Regions from separate parts of the Shewanella sp. ECSMB14102 genome, predicted to be linked through region 2. Evidence: predicted binding sites of a transcription regulator. Region 2 holds the regulator's gene; each other region holds the start of a gene.

Region 1 (4,236 bases), on a different contig from region 2:
CTCATGGAACAGCGGGCAGGCACCCAGCTCTTTGGCCAGATTCATCGAGGCTTTGAGCAGGTAGTACTGTATGGCTTCAAATGTTTTGTGAGTCAGGCCGTTGGCGCTGCCATCAGAGTATTTCACGCCGTTCTTGGCCAGATAGTTGGCGAAGTTGATGACCCCGATACCCAGAGTGCGGCGGTTCATCGATGCCGTCTTGGCAGCGGGAATAGGGTAGTCCTGGTAATCCAGCAGGTTATCCAGGGCGCGCACGGCCAAATCGGCAAGGCCTTCCAGTTCGCCCAAGTCTTTTATCGCACCCAGGTTCAGCGCTGACAGAGTACAAAGGGCGATTTCGCCATTGGGATCGTCAATGTTGTTCAGTGGCTTGGTTGGCAGGGCAATCTCAAGGCACAGGTTGGATTGACGCACAGGGGCCACTTCGGCGTTGAAGGGGCTGTGGGTGTTACAGTGATCCACGTTCTGCACATAGATGCGACCTGTGGAGGCGCGCTCCTGCATCATCAGCGAGAAGAGCTCGACCGCTTTAAGGGTCTTCTTGCGAATGCTCGGATCTTGCTCATATTTCACATACAGGCGTTCGAATTCGTCCTGATCGGCAAAGAAGGCATCATACAAGCCGGGAACGTCCGATGGGCTGAACAGAGTGATATTTTGGCCCTTGATCATCCGGTGATACATCAGCTTGTTGATCTGAACGCCATAGTCCAGGTGACGGATACGGTTGTCTTCAACACCACGGTTGTTTTTCAGTACTAGCAGCGATTCAACTTCCAGGTGCCAGATAGGGTAGAACAGGGTTGCAGCACCGCCGCGAACGCCGCCCTGGGAGCAGGATTTCACCGCAGTTTGGAAATATTTGTAAAAAGGCAAACAACCTGTGTGGAAGGCTTCGCCGCCACGAATAGGGCTGCCCAGGGCGCGAATACGGCCGGCGTTCACACCGATACCGGCTCTCTGGCTGACATATTTGACGATGGATGAGGCCGTGGCATTGATAGAATCCAGGCTGTCATCACACTCGATCAGCACGCAAGAGCTGAACTGACGTGTCGGCGTACGCACACCGGACATGATAGGGGTCGGCAGAGAGATCTTGAAGGTAGAAACCGCATCATAAAAGTCTTTGACATACTGCAGCCGGGTTTCTTTCGGATAACGGGCAAACAGACAGGCGGCGACCAGAATGTAGAGGAACTGGGCACTTTCGTAGACTTCATGAGTCACACGGTTTTGTACCAGATACTTGCCTTCCAGCTGTTTGACGGCAGCATAGGAGAAGTTCATGTCGCGCCAGTGGTCGATATAGCTGTCGAGTACATCCAACTCTTCACGGCTGTAGTCTTCCAACAGATGCTTGTCGTACTTGCCCATGGCAACCAACTTGCTGACATGATCAACCAGTTTTGGCGGCTCAAACTGACCAAAGGCCTTCTTACGCAAATGAAAAACAGCAAGGCGGGCGGCCAGGAACTGATAGTCCGGAGAGTCGGGAGAGATCAGATCGGCTGCGGCCTTGATAATGGTTTCATGGATGGCTTCAGTGGGAATACCATCGTAAAACTGCAGGTGAGAACGTAACTCCACCTCGGAGACCGAGACGTTGTTTAATCCTTTGGCTGCCCAGGTGATAACGCGATGGATCTTATCGAGATCTATGGTCTCGCGTGCGCCACTGCGTTTGGTAACTGTCATAGTGCTATTCATTGAAGATAGGCCTTGGTTGTAATATCTGTGACAATGACGCGTCGGCGTCATTAAACCTTCCCTTGTAAAACAATCAACCGAACAGTTAACGACGGCGGCCCGAGTGGGCTCTGTTAACCGGGAGTTTTCAGTGCAAGACTAGTATGTTTGATTGCGACTGATACACAAGATATGGTGTTTTTCTATATCTTGGATAACAAGATAGTGAGGTATGGCACTTTTTGCAAGCCTGAGTTTTGGGTATATCTTGTGGATATCTTGAGGATATTGAGTGGCCGATTCCGCAAAGCTGCATCATTGCTGGCGCACAGTCGTCATGGTTAAAAATCAAGCGATCTCACTCAAGGTGATCGACTGCTAAAATAAGCAGCGATCCGCGATCTTGCGCAGATCCGCTCGGTTAAAGTAGCATCCGGACTGCGACTTTCACTAAGGCCTTGTCCCCCCGGGAAAACAGTGCCGATTTAGCGTTTTTCTTACCTTGTTACCACAATGGCAGAGACATTACTGCCTGTGGATGGTTCAACTGCCAATCTGCGCCCCAGTCTGCCGGTTTATCCTCTGCCGCCAGATATCCCCACATGGCGATGGCAGAGGGCATATTAACCGCCTGCGCCGCGGCTATGTCGCGCTCTGCATCGCCAAGATAGAGAATACGTTCAGGAGCGCAGTTAAGCTGCTGGGCCCCCAGTAACATAGGAGCCGGGTGGGGCTTGCGATAGAGGGTAGTATCGGCACTGATCACAGCATCAAAGCGTTTAAGCAGCCCGATGCGCTCTAACAAGGGACGGGTAAAACGCGCTGGTTTATTGGTGACAATCCCCAGCGGCATAGCTCTTGAACGGGCACTGTCCAGCAAGGCTTCTATGCCTTCAAACAAACAGGCTTTTTGGCCGTTGACCGCATCATATTCCCTGAGCATCGCTTGCCGGAGATGCTCCTGCTCTTCGGCTGAGGCTTGGGGCACGGCGGCTTGCACCATGGCAAGCGAGCCGTGAGAGGCCAGAGTGCGCAAAAGTTTGCGCTTATCTTCTATCGATACCCCATGGGATGCCAGCGCCAAGGCCAGCGCTTCGGTCAGGTCCTCGGCGGTATCCACCAAAGTTCCATCCAAGTCGAACAGAATCCCTTGAAACGGCAGCTTAGGCGTCATGGCATCAGTCCTGGCGCTGACAGGCAATCATGTAGTTGACGTCAACGCTCTTGGTGTAACTGAATACGCCACTCAAAGGGTTGTATTTTATGCCCAGCGCGTCACGACACAATAGTTCAGTGTTTTCTGCCATGGCGATTAACTCGGATGGGCGGATAAACTTACTGTGGTCATGGGTTCCGGCCGGCAACATTTTCAGTACATACTCGGCACCGAGTATGGTTTGCACCCAGGACATGATGTTGCGGTTAATGGTGGAGAAGAACACCCAACCACCGGGCTTGACCATATCGCAACAAGCCTGGATCACAGATTGCGGATCCGGTACATGCTCGAGCATTTCCATACAGGTAACTGTGTCGTAATGCCCCTGATGATTCTGGGCATGCACTTCGGCAGTTTCTTGCAGGTAGTCTATGCTGACGCCGGCTTCCAGCGCATGCAGCCTGGCGACTTCCAACGGCTCAAAACCCATATCCAGCCCGGTGACCTTGGCGCCGATGCGGGCCATGCTCTCGGAAAGAATGCCGCCGCCACAGCCGACATCCAGCACCAGTTTGTCAAAGATACCGCCGGATTGGGCATCTATATAATTAAGGCGCAGTGGGTTGAGTTCATGCAGCGGCTTGAATTCACCGGCAGGATCCCACCAACTGGCGGCCATACTTTCAAACTTGGCAATTTCCTGAGGGTCGACATTGGGTTGAGAAGACATATTCGGACCTGAAACAGCAATATTAAGGATGCGCCTATTATAACCATATAAGCCATAGGGAAGGGCAGTATAAATTGGCGCCTCAATGTGATCGGCGGCACTAAAGGCCAAAAGCTGGACAAAATATCAGCAAGATTCGGTTTTTGATGATAAAAACAACAACGGAACTCATGTCTATGACAGTGATATCAGCCCCTGCTCGCGACTTGTATCATGCCCTTGGCGTTTTTGGCTGCAAAGGCGGCTTTAAGGACTTCCGACATTAAATAACTGTGTTAGAATGCCAAATCACGTTTGTTGGGCTCGACAATGACACGGATTACAAGTTGTCAGCTAATTTAAGGGGATCGAGCAGTTTATGACTGATCTGGCTTTATCAATTTCGCCAATAAATATTGAAGACGAACTAAAGAACTCCTATCTGGATTACGCCATGAGCGTTATCGTCGGGCGGGCATTGCCAGACGTACGCGATGGCCTCAAGCCGGTGCATCGCCGCGTACTCTTTGCGATGAACGAGCTGAAAAACGATTGGAACAAACCCTATAAGAAGTCGGCACGTGTTGTCGGTGACGTGATAGGTAAGTATCACCCTCATGGTGATAGCGCCGTATACGACACCATAGTGCGGATGGCACAGCCTTTCTCGCTGCGTTAC
Region 2 (4,236 bases):
AGCTGGGGCTCCTGGGGCAGGTAACCTATCTTGAGTCCCGGCATGGGACGGGCTTCACCTTCAATTTCTGTGTCCAGACCTGCCATGATTTTCAACAGGGTGGATTTACCCGAGCCGTTGAGACCCAGGACACCAATTTTGGCGCCGGGGAAGAAACTCAATGAAATATCTTTGAGGATCTGCTTTTTGGGCGGCACTATTTTGCCGACCCTCAGCATGCTGTATACAAACTGAGCCATATTGTTTCTCTGTTGTCCTGAACTGAGTTTTCCTAAACTGGCGGCAGTTTACCAATTTGCCAGGGCTCCTGCCAGATGCGGCCGGATAGCGGCACCATTGTTCAGCAAATGAAACATAGTCATCTGCTGACACAAGGATTTTCATCATCCTGCGACTGGGATATTTGTCACACTCAGAGTAGAATACCGCGCAACCCTACCAATAAGATTTGCCAGCTGGAGTGACAGATGCTGAAGAAAAGTATGAACATTGCCGACTATGATCCTGAGCTGTTCAAGGCGATTGAGGATGAAACCCGTCGTCAGGAAGAGCACATTGAGCTGATCGCCTCCGAAAACTACACCAGCCCCAGAGTCATGGAAGCCCAGGGCTCACAACTGACCAACAAGTATGCCGAAGGTTATCCAGGCAAGCGTTATTACGGTGGTTGTGAGTATGTCGATGTGGTGGAGACTCTGGCAATTGAGCGTGCCAAGCAGCTGTTTGGCGCTACTTACGCCAACGTTCAGCCACACTCAGGTTCACAGGCCAATAGCGCGGTTTATATGGCGTTGCTGCAACCCGGCGATACCGTACTGGGGATGAACCTGGCTCACGGTGGTCACTTGACCCACGGCTCTCCGGTTAACTTTTCCGGCAAGCTGTACAACATCATCCCTTACGGTATCGATGAGTCCGGCAAGATTGACTACAGCGAACTCGAAACGCTGGCGCTGGAACACAAGCCCAAGATGATCATCGGCGGCTTCTCGGCCTACTCAGGCATAGTTGACTGGGCCAAGCTGCGCGAAATCGCCGACAAAATTGGCGCTTACCTGTTTGTCGATATGGCCCACGTGGCCGGTCTTATCGCTGCCGGTGTTTATCCTAACCCTGTGCCGCACGCCCACGTGGTGACTTCGACCACTCACAAGACGCTGGCCGGTCCCCGCGGTGGTGTGATTCTGTCGGCTGCCGACGATGAAGATCTGTACAAGAAGCTGAATTCCGCAGTATTCCCGGGCGGTCAGGGTGGTCCTCTGATGCACGTTATCGCCGGTAAAGCCGTGGCCTTCAAAGAAGCACTGGAGCCGGAATTCAAGACCTATCAGCAGCAGGTGGTCAATAACGCCAAGGCCATGGTTGAGGTGTTCCTCGAGCGCGGTTACAAGATAGTTTCCGGCGGTACCAGCAACCATCTGATGCTGGTGGACCTGATTGGCCGTGAGCTGACCGGTAAAGAAGCCGACGCCGCTCTGGGCCGTGCCAATATCACAGTCAACAAGAACTCAGTGCCTAACGACCCCCGCTCACCCTTTGTGACCTCCGGGGTGCGTATCGGTACACCGGCCATCACTCGCCGCGGTTTCAAGGAAGCCGAAGCCCGTGAACTGACCGGCTGGATCTGTGATGTGCTCGACAATGCTCACGATGACGCCGTTATCGAGCGCGTGAAGAGCCAGGTGCTGGAACTGTGCGCTCGCTTCCCTGTTTACGGTTAACCTTTTCAAGGGAATAGGATAAACTTCGATGGCCGCTGAATTCAGCGGCCATTTTTGTTCCTGCCATTTAGCAGCAGCCGCTGCCGGCAACTGAGCACCAGGAGGCATAATGCATTGTCCATTTTGCAGTGCGACGGATACCAAGGTGATAGATTCCAGGCTGGTGGCAGACGGTCATCAGGTGCGCCGTCGCCGGGAATGTACTCTGTGTCATGAACGCTTTACCACCTTTGAAGGTGCCGAGCTCGTCATGCCCAGAGTGATCAAGCGCGATGGCAGCAGGCAACCGTTCGATGAGGATAAGCTGCGCGGCGGTATGCTGCGCGCCGCCGAGAAACGTCCGGTTTCCATGGATAAGATTGAAGAGGCGATCAGCAAGATCAAGTCCACCCTCAGAGCCACAGGCGAGCGGGAAGTGACCTCGGAAATGATCGGCAACCTGATGATGGATCATCTTATTGAGCTGGATAAGGTGGCCTATATTCGTTTTGCCTCTGTGTATCGTGCCTTTGAAGATGTGTCAGAGTTTGGTGAAGCGATTGCCAAGCTGGAGAAAAAATAGGCTGTCAGTCACAGCCAACTGTTAAGTAACGGAAACCCCCATGTGGTCCAATACTGATATCGCCATGATGAGCCGCGCCATAATGCTGGCTCGCCGTGGCCGTTATACAACCCGCCCCAACCCCAATGTCGGCTGCGTCATCATAGATGCCGATGGCAAGATTGTCGGCGAAGGCTGGCATCAGCGTGCCGGTGAGCCCCATGCCGAAGTACATGCCTTGAAAATGGCCGCTGACAAGGCCCGCGGCGCTACTGCCTATGTCACCCTCGAACCCTGCAGTCACTATGGTCGCACCCCGCCCTGTGCCGAAGCCTTAATTAAACATGGCCTCAAGCGGGTGGTGGTGGCTATGACAGATCCCAACCCTCAGGTGGCCGGCCGAGGTATCGGCATGCTGCAGGAGGCCGGGGTTCAGGTGCAGAGCGGTCTCTTGGCTGAGCAGGCCAGAGCGTTGAATCCGGGCTTTTTATCGCGGATGGAGCGAAATCGTCCCTGGGTCACCCTCAAACTGGCGGCGAGTCTCGATGGCAAGACGGCACTGGCCAACGGTGAGTCCAAGTGGATAACCGGCCCCGAGGCGCGCCGCGACGTGCAAAGGCTCAGGGCCCGCAGCTGCGCTTTGCTCACCGGCATTGAAACCGTATTGGCCGATGACCCTTCCTTGAATGTCCGGCACTCTGAGCTTGGCAGCCTAGGTGAAACCCTGAGTGAGCAGGAGCTTATTCAACCGCTGCGAGTGATACTCGACAGTAACTGCCGTATGCCGCTCGATGCCAGGTTATTGAAAATTGTCAGCCCGGTACTCTTGGTCAGCTGCCGCCCCTATGAGGATGAGTTCCTGGCCGCTTTGCCGCCTTATGTCACCACTTTGGTGTTGGCCGGTGAAGACAACAGAGTCGATATCACAGCGCTGCTGCAACACCTGAGCCAGAGCTGTAATGCGGTGTTGGTCGAGGCCGGGGCAACGCTTTGCGGCGCCTTTATTAGTGCCGGTTTGGCCGATGAGCTGCTGCTCTACCAAGCCCCGAAACTGCTTGGCGCCGCTGGCCGAAACCTGCTGGCCTTGCCCAACTATCAGCAGATAGCCGATACCCCGGCGATACGGGTAACAGATCAACGTAAGCTGGGCAATGATACCCGGCTTACTCTCAAGATAGGTGATTGAATGTTTACCGGAATAATTGAAGCTGTCGGTACAATACGGGCCTTGGAGCGCCGTGGTGATGATATTCGTCTGACGGTGGCCAGCGGCAAGCTGGACCTTGGCGATGTCCAATTGGGTGACAGCATTGCCACCAACGGTGTGTGTCTGACCGTGGTTGAACGCCTGGCGGATGGTTATGTGGCCGATATTTCGGCTGAAACCGTTAGCCTCACCGGCTTTGACCGCTACAGTGTCGGCGCCAAAGTTAACCTGGAAAAGGCGGTCACGCCCAGCACCCGCTTGGGCGGGCACTTGGTCAGTGGCCATGTGGATGGTATGGCGCGGGTCATCAGCGTGACCCCAAGGGGCAAGGCGCTGGAGTTTTGGCTCGAGGCGCCTGCTGAGCTGGCCCGTTACATTGCCCATAAAGGCTCCATTACCATAGATGGTGTCAGCCTCACGGTCAACGAAGTCGATGGCTGTAATTTCCGCCTCACCATAGTGCCCCATACCGCCAGCGAAACCACTTTGCTTGATCTGCGTCCCGGAGTTCAGGTGAATCTGGAGGTGGATCAGATAGCCCGCTATCTTGAACGTTTAATGCAGCATAAAGAGGAAGGGCAGCCGAGCGAAGGCGTGACTCTGGCTATGCTCGCCAAGGCCGGTTTCATGCGCTAGATGTGCGCAAGCACACTGGTTATCGCGCGCTAACAGGTTAGAATTCATTGATTACACAGAACAAGAGATAAAGGTCTTACAATGGCGCTACACAGTATCGAAGAGATCATCGAGGATATTCGTCAGGGCAA
Region 3 (4,236 bases), on a different contig from region 2:
ACTGATGATAGTTCATAGCTATATCCACAAGGCGCCCCTTGGGGCGCCTTTATTTAGGGAAAGGGGCAAAAATGCAAGCGTAAGTACACAGAGTACTGTTTTACATCTTCCTTTCGTTAGAGGTGCTTAACCCGACGCTTGACCTCTTCCTGCTTACCGTGATTAAAGGGTCTGGCATCCGGGCTGCCAAGATACCCACAAACCCTGCGGGTCACAGACACCCGACTGGGCTCATGATTACCGCATTTGGGGCAGGTAAAGCCCTTGCTGGTACAGATAAACTCACCAGTAAAGCCACAGTCGTAACACTCATCTATCGGTGTGTTGGTTCCATAGTAAGGCACCCGGCTATAGCTGTAATCCCAGACATTCTCAAGCGCTTCCAGGTTGTGCTGCATATTCGGGTATTCGCCATAGCAGATGAACCCCCCATTGGCGAGCTCAGGATACGGCTGTTCAAAATCGAGTTTGTCGTAAGGGTTCACCTTCTTCTCTACATCCAGGTGGAAACTATTGGTGTAATAGCCCTTATCGGTGACACCATCAACCAGGCCAAAACGCTTGACATCCAGCTTGGCAAATCGGCTGCACAGGCTCTCACTCGGTGTGCTGTAGAGACTGAAACCATAACCGGTTTCCTCTTTCCAACGCACAGTGGCCGCCTTGAGGTGAGCCACTATGGCAACCGCTTTCTGCCTCAATGCTTCATCGTCAAACACATGAGTGTCTGTGCCATAAAGCGCATTGATTGTCTCATGCAGGCCAATGTAGCCCAGAGAGATGGAAGCTCGGCCATTTTTGAAGATTTCGGCAATGTTGTCATCACCGCGCAGGCGCACGCCGCAAGCCCCTTCCATATAGAGAATGGGCGCCACTCTGGCCTTGACGTTGGCCAGGCGTTCGATGCGGGTATCCAATGCCTTGCGGGCCATCTCCAGCCTTTGATCCAAAATGCGATAAAACTCGGCTTCATCGCCCTTGGCCTCCAACGCCACCCTCGGCAGGTTCAGGCTGACGACGCCTAAGTTGTTGCGACCTTCATGCAGCAGCTCGCCGTTTTCCTCATAGGTGCCAAGGAAACTGCGGCAACCCATAGGAGTCTTGAATGAGCCAGTAACCTTGACCACCTGCTCATAGTTAAGAATATCCGGATACATGCGGATGCTGGCACATTCGAGCGCCAACTGCTTGATATCGTAGTTGCAGTCGCCGGCCTTGTGGTTAATACCATCACGAATGGCAAACACCAACTTGGGGAAAACCGCTGTTTTACGGTTCTTGCCAAGGCCTTCCATACGGATCCGCAAAATAGACTCTTGGATCAGCCGTGACTCCCAGCTGGTACCCAAACCAAAACCGAAGGTAACAAAAGGCGTCTGACCATTAGCGGTATGCAGGGTATTGACCTCATATTCCAGCGACTGGAAGGCGTCGTGACACTCTTTCTTGGTCTGCTCTGTGGCAAACGCCTTGGCATCGGTAATCCCCCACTTGAGCGCCGTTTGATAATGCTTGTCGTAGCTCTTGGCCACAAAGGGGGCCAACACTTCATCTATGCGGTTGATTGTGGTGCCGCCATAAATATGGCTGGCGACCTGGGCGATGATCTGCGCGGTAACTGCAGTGGCAGTCGAGATGGATTTTGGCGTTTCAATCTCGGCATTGCCCATCTTGAACCCTTGGGTCAACATGCCACCGAGATCGATCAGCATACAGTTGAACATAGGGAAGAAAGGTGAATAGTCGAGATCGTGATAGTGGATCTCACCGGCCTCATGGGCGGCAACCACATCCTTGGGCAGGATATGATGTTTAGCATAATGTTTGGCGACAATACCGGCCAAGAGATCCCTCTGGGTGGGGATCACCTTGGAATCTTTATTGGCATTTTCGTTGAGCAAGGTCGCGTTACTCTGCTCGACCAGGCCGCGGATCTCCAGATTCAGGCGGCTGCTGGATTCACGGCAGATATCTCTGTCATGACGATATTCTATGTAGCTACGGGCCACTTGCTTGTACGGCCCTTCCATCAATAGATTTTCTACCCTGTCCTGCAACTCCTGGATATTGACCTCGGCCTTGTCGGTTACCGCCTGGGTGACCAAAGCTGCAACTGTGGCCGCATAGTCCGCATCTTCTATACCGCAGTGGCTAGAGGCCGCCAGCACCGCATCCCTTATCCTTGTTTCGTCGAACTGAGTACGGCACCCGTCCCGCTTAATCACTACCGGCATTTCTTTAATCTCCATGTTGTTTATTTAACACCATATATAGTGGTGTTTTATTAACCAAGCACTATATGTGGAGATTAAGCGACAAATCGCTCTTCAATACCATGATCTGGATCATGGTATTGAAGAGGATGAACAACACTATGGGATTAGTGCCGACGAGCACAACTTGTGGAGATTTTTCCCTTGACCGGGCTCCAAACGGCCGCTAGTCAGTACCTCTTTACCAAGGCCAGATAACTGTTGATTTGCCCACTGCCCTGCTGCTGGCTGCCCATGGCTGCAGCGGTGCGCATCAGCGCGCTGACACCACTGAGCCGGGATAACAGTTGCGGCTCTTGCAGTGCGGAGTCGACCTTGGCCGCTAGCTTGCTGCTGCCATTGCCGCTCTCTGCGCTCTTGGCAGTTTGGTTTTCGCCCTTGAGCACGGCATCCAACTGAGCCGCCACCTTGTTGGCCGCCAAAGAGCTCGATGGGGTATACATCATCCCCATATTGCCCATAAGACTGTCCGCTCCCTCAAGTGCATTGAGCAAAGGGCTTTGGCTGGCCTGTTGTCTGAGCAAACCAATCTGGCCTTGAATAAACTCCTTGAGGCTGACGTTATCCTTGGTATCAACTCCCATCAGGCCATTGCCCTGCAATTTGACCATCTGACTTTCAGACAACAGCCCTTCCTCGCCGAGGCGCGCCAACAGCTTGGGCAAATCGGCACTGCTGAACTGGCCTGAGCCGAAAAACTCCTTGGCCAACTCCTGCACCCGTGCGGCTCTTTTGCCATCGTTGGAGATAGATATGCTGTCCTGCCCTATATTTGCCGAGGTTGAGCCCTTGCTTTTGTTGTCACTGACAGTTTCAGTGTCGACAACCGAGAGGCCGCTGCCGCTGGTCAAACGATTGTTGACGCCATAGGCATCGACCCCGGACAATCTGGGATCAACAGAAGAATGGATTGGCTGCATGTCAGTTTTCCGTCATATCGACGTTCTATTGGTTGTTTTTAAGACAAGATTGCTTGAGAAATGTCAGAAAAACGCCCTTTGAGCGCCTTGATGCTAATGATGTGCTGAACTATGCAGAAAGTGTGCCCACACCGCAGAAAATGTGCCCACACCAAGCATTAATAAAAAGCGCCTGCTTCAGAGACGCCCCAACGCCGCATCAATCAGATGCGAGGCCTGCTGCACCGCCTTCTCACCGGCGGCAATGGCTTCACTGGCACGGTGGAACTCCATAGTGCCTATATCCGACACCTTAGGTACAATACAGATATCCGGTGGATCTCCCATTAAACGCGCGCGCTTGTGGCGCTGCTCCAGAATATCCATCGACTGTGACATCACAGCCAACATACCGGGTTCAGCCTTATTGCCAAGAGAGAACTTGTCGGTCAGGCCGGAAATATAATCCTTGCCCTTGGCCAACAGATCCATAAAACCACTCTCAGAGGAGTGTTCCGCCACTTTACTCTGCAATGAAGGTTCTTCGCTATTAAGCGCCACCGGCAACACTTGCAGTTGCTCGCGCCTATGACCATGCAAATCGACGCCTATCACCAAACTCGCGCCCATAGCTCTGGCCACAGACACAGGAATGGGATTCACCACAGCGCCATCCACCAGCCAGCGATGCCCCTGACGCACTGGCGACATGATCCCCGGCATGGAACAGGAAGCTCTGACGGCTTGGCGTAAATCCCCCTGACGGAACCAGATCTCCTGCCCTGAGTAGAGGTCGGTTGACACGGCAGTAAAAGGATATTTAAGTTCTTCAATCAGGAGATCACCGATGCGATCTTGAATGGCACTGAATACCTTATCACCACTGATGAGTCCGCCCTTACCCCAACTAATATCCATCAACCCCAACACATCCCAGCTGGAAAAACTGCGCACCCAGTCTTCCAGCTCTTCGAGGCGCTCATTGGCATAAGCCGCACCGACCAGGGCACCTATAGATGAACCGGCCACCTTATCTGGCTTTACTCCCATTGCTGCCAAGCCTT

What was found. The regulator NrdR, encoded in region 2, represses ribonucleotide reductase genes. The targets are predictions, from matches to a motif close to AAACACNANATNTNGTGTTT.
Region 1: nrdA (class 1a ribonucleoside-diphosphate reductase subunit alpha) is a predicted target of NrdR. The motif match lies at 1,871-1,890, and genes of this name have one in related genera.
Region 3: nrdD (anaerobic ribonucleoside-triphosphate reductase) is a predicted target of NrdR. The motif match lies at 2,260-2,279, and genes of this name have one in related genera.

The regions. Positions count from the first base shown of each region.
Region 1 is NZ_JWGX01000004.1:76,253-80,488, reverse strand. Features, by position in the region: gene nrdA (class 1a ribonucleoside-diphosphate reductase subunit alpha) at 1-1,710, opposite strand, end outside; gene RC73_RS01595 (HAD family hydrolase) at 2,195-2,863, opposite strand; gene ubiG (bifunctional 2-polyprenyl-6-hydroxyphenol methylase/3-demethylubiquinol 3-O-methyltransferase UbiG) at 2,868-3,578, opposite strand; gene gyrA (DNA topoisomerase (ATP-hydrolyzing) subunit A) at 3,937-4,236, shown strand, end outside.
Region 2 is NZ_JWGX01000023.1:6,034-10,269, forward strand. Features, by position in the region: gene ettA (energy-dependent translational throttle protein EttA) at 1-239, opposite strand, end outside; gene glyA (serine hydroxymethyltransferase) at 468-1,721, shown strand; gene nrdR (transcriptional regulator NrdR) at 1,831-2,283, shown strand; gene ribD (bifunctional diaminohydroxyphosphoribosylaminopyrimidine deaminase/5-amino-6-(5-phosphoribosylamino)uracil reductase RibD) at 2,324-3,448, shown strand; gene RC73_RS08535 (riboflavin synthase) at 3,449-4,105, shown strand; gene ribBA (bifunctional 3,4-dihydroxy-2-butanone-4-phosphate synthase/GTP cyclohydrolase II) at 4,187-4,236, shown strand, end outside.
Region 3 is NZ_JWGX01000002.1:194,789-199,024, reverse strand. Features, by position in the region: gene nrdG (anaerobic ribonucleoside-triphosphate reductase-activating protein) at 1-16, opposite strand, end outside; gene nrdD (anaerobic ribonucleoside-triphosphate reductase) at 117-2,234, opposite strand; gene RC73_RS00885 (hypothetical protein) at 2,444-3,193, opposite strand; gene rssA (patatin-like phospholipase RssA) at 3,371-4,236, opposite strand, start outside.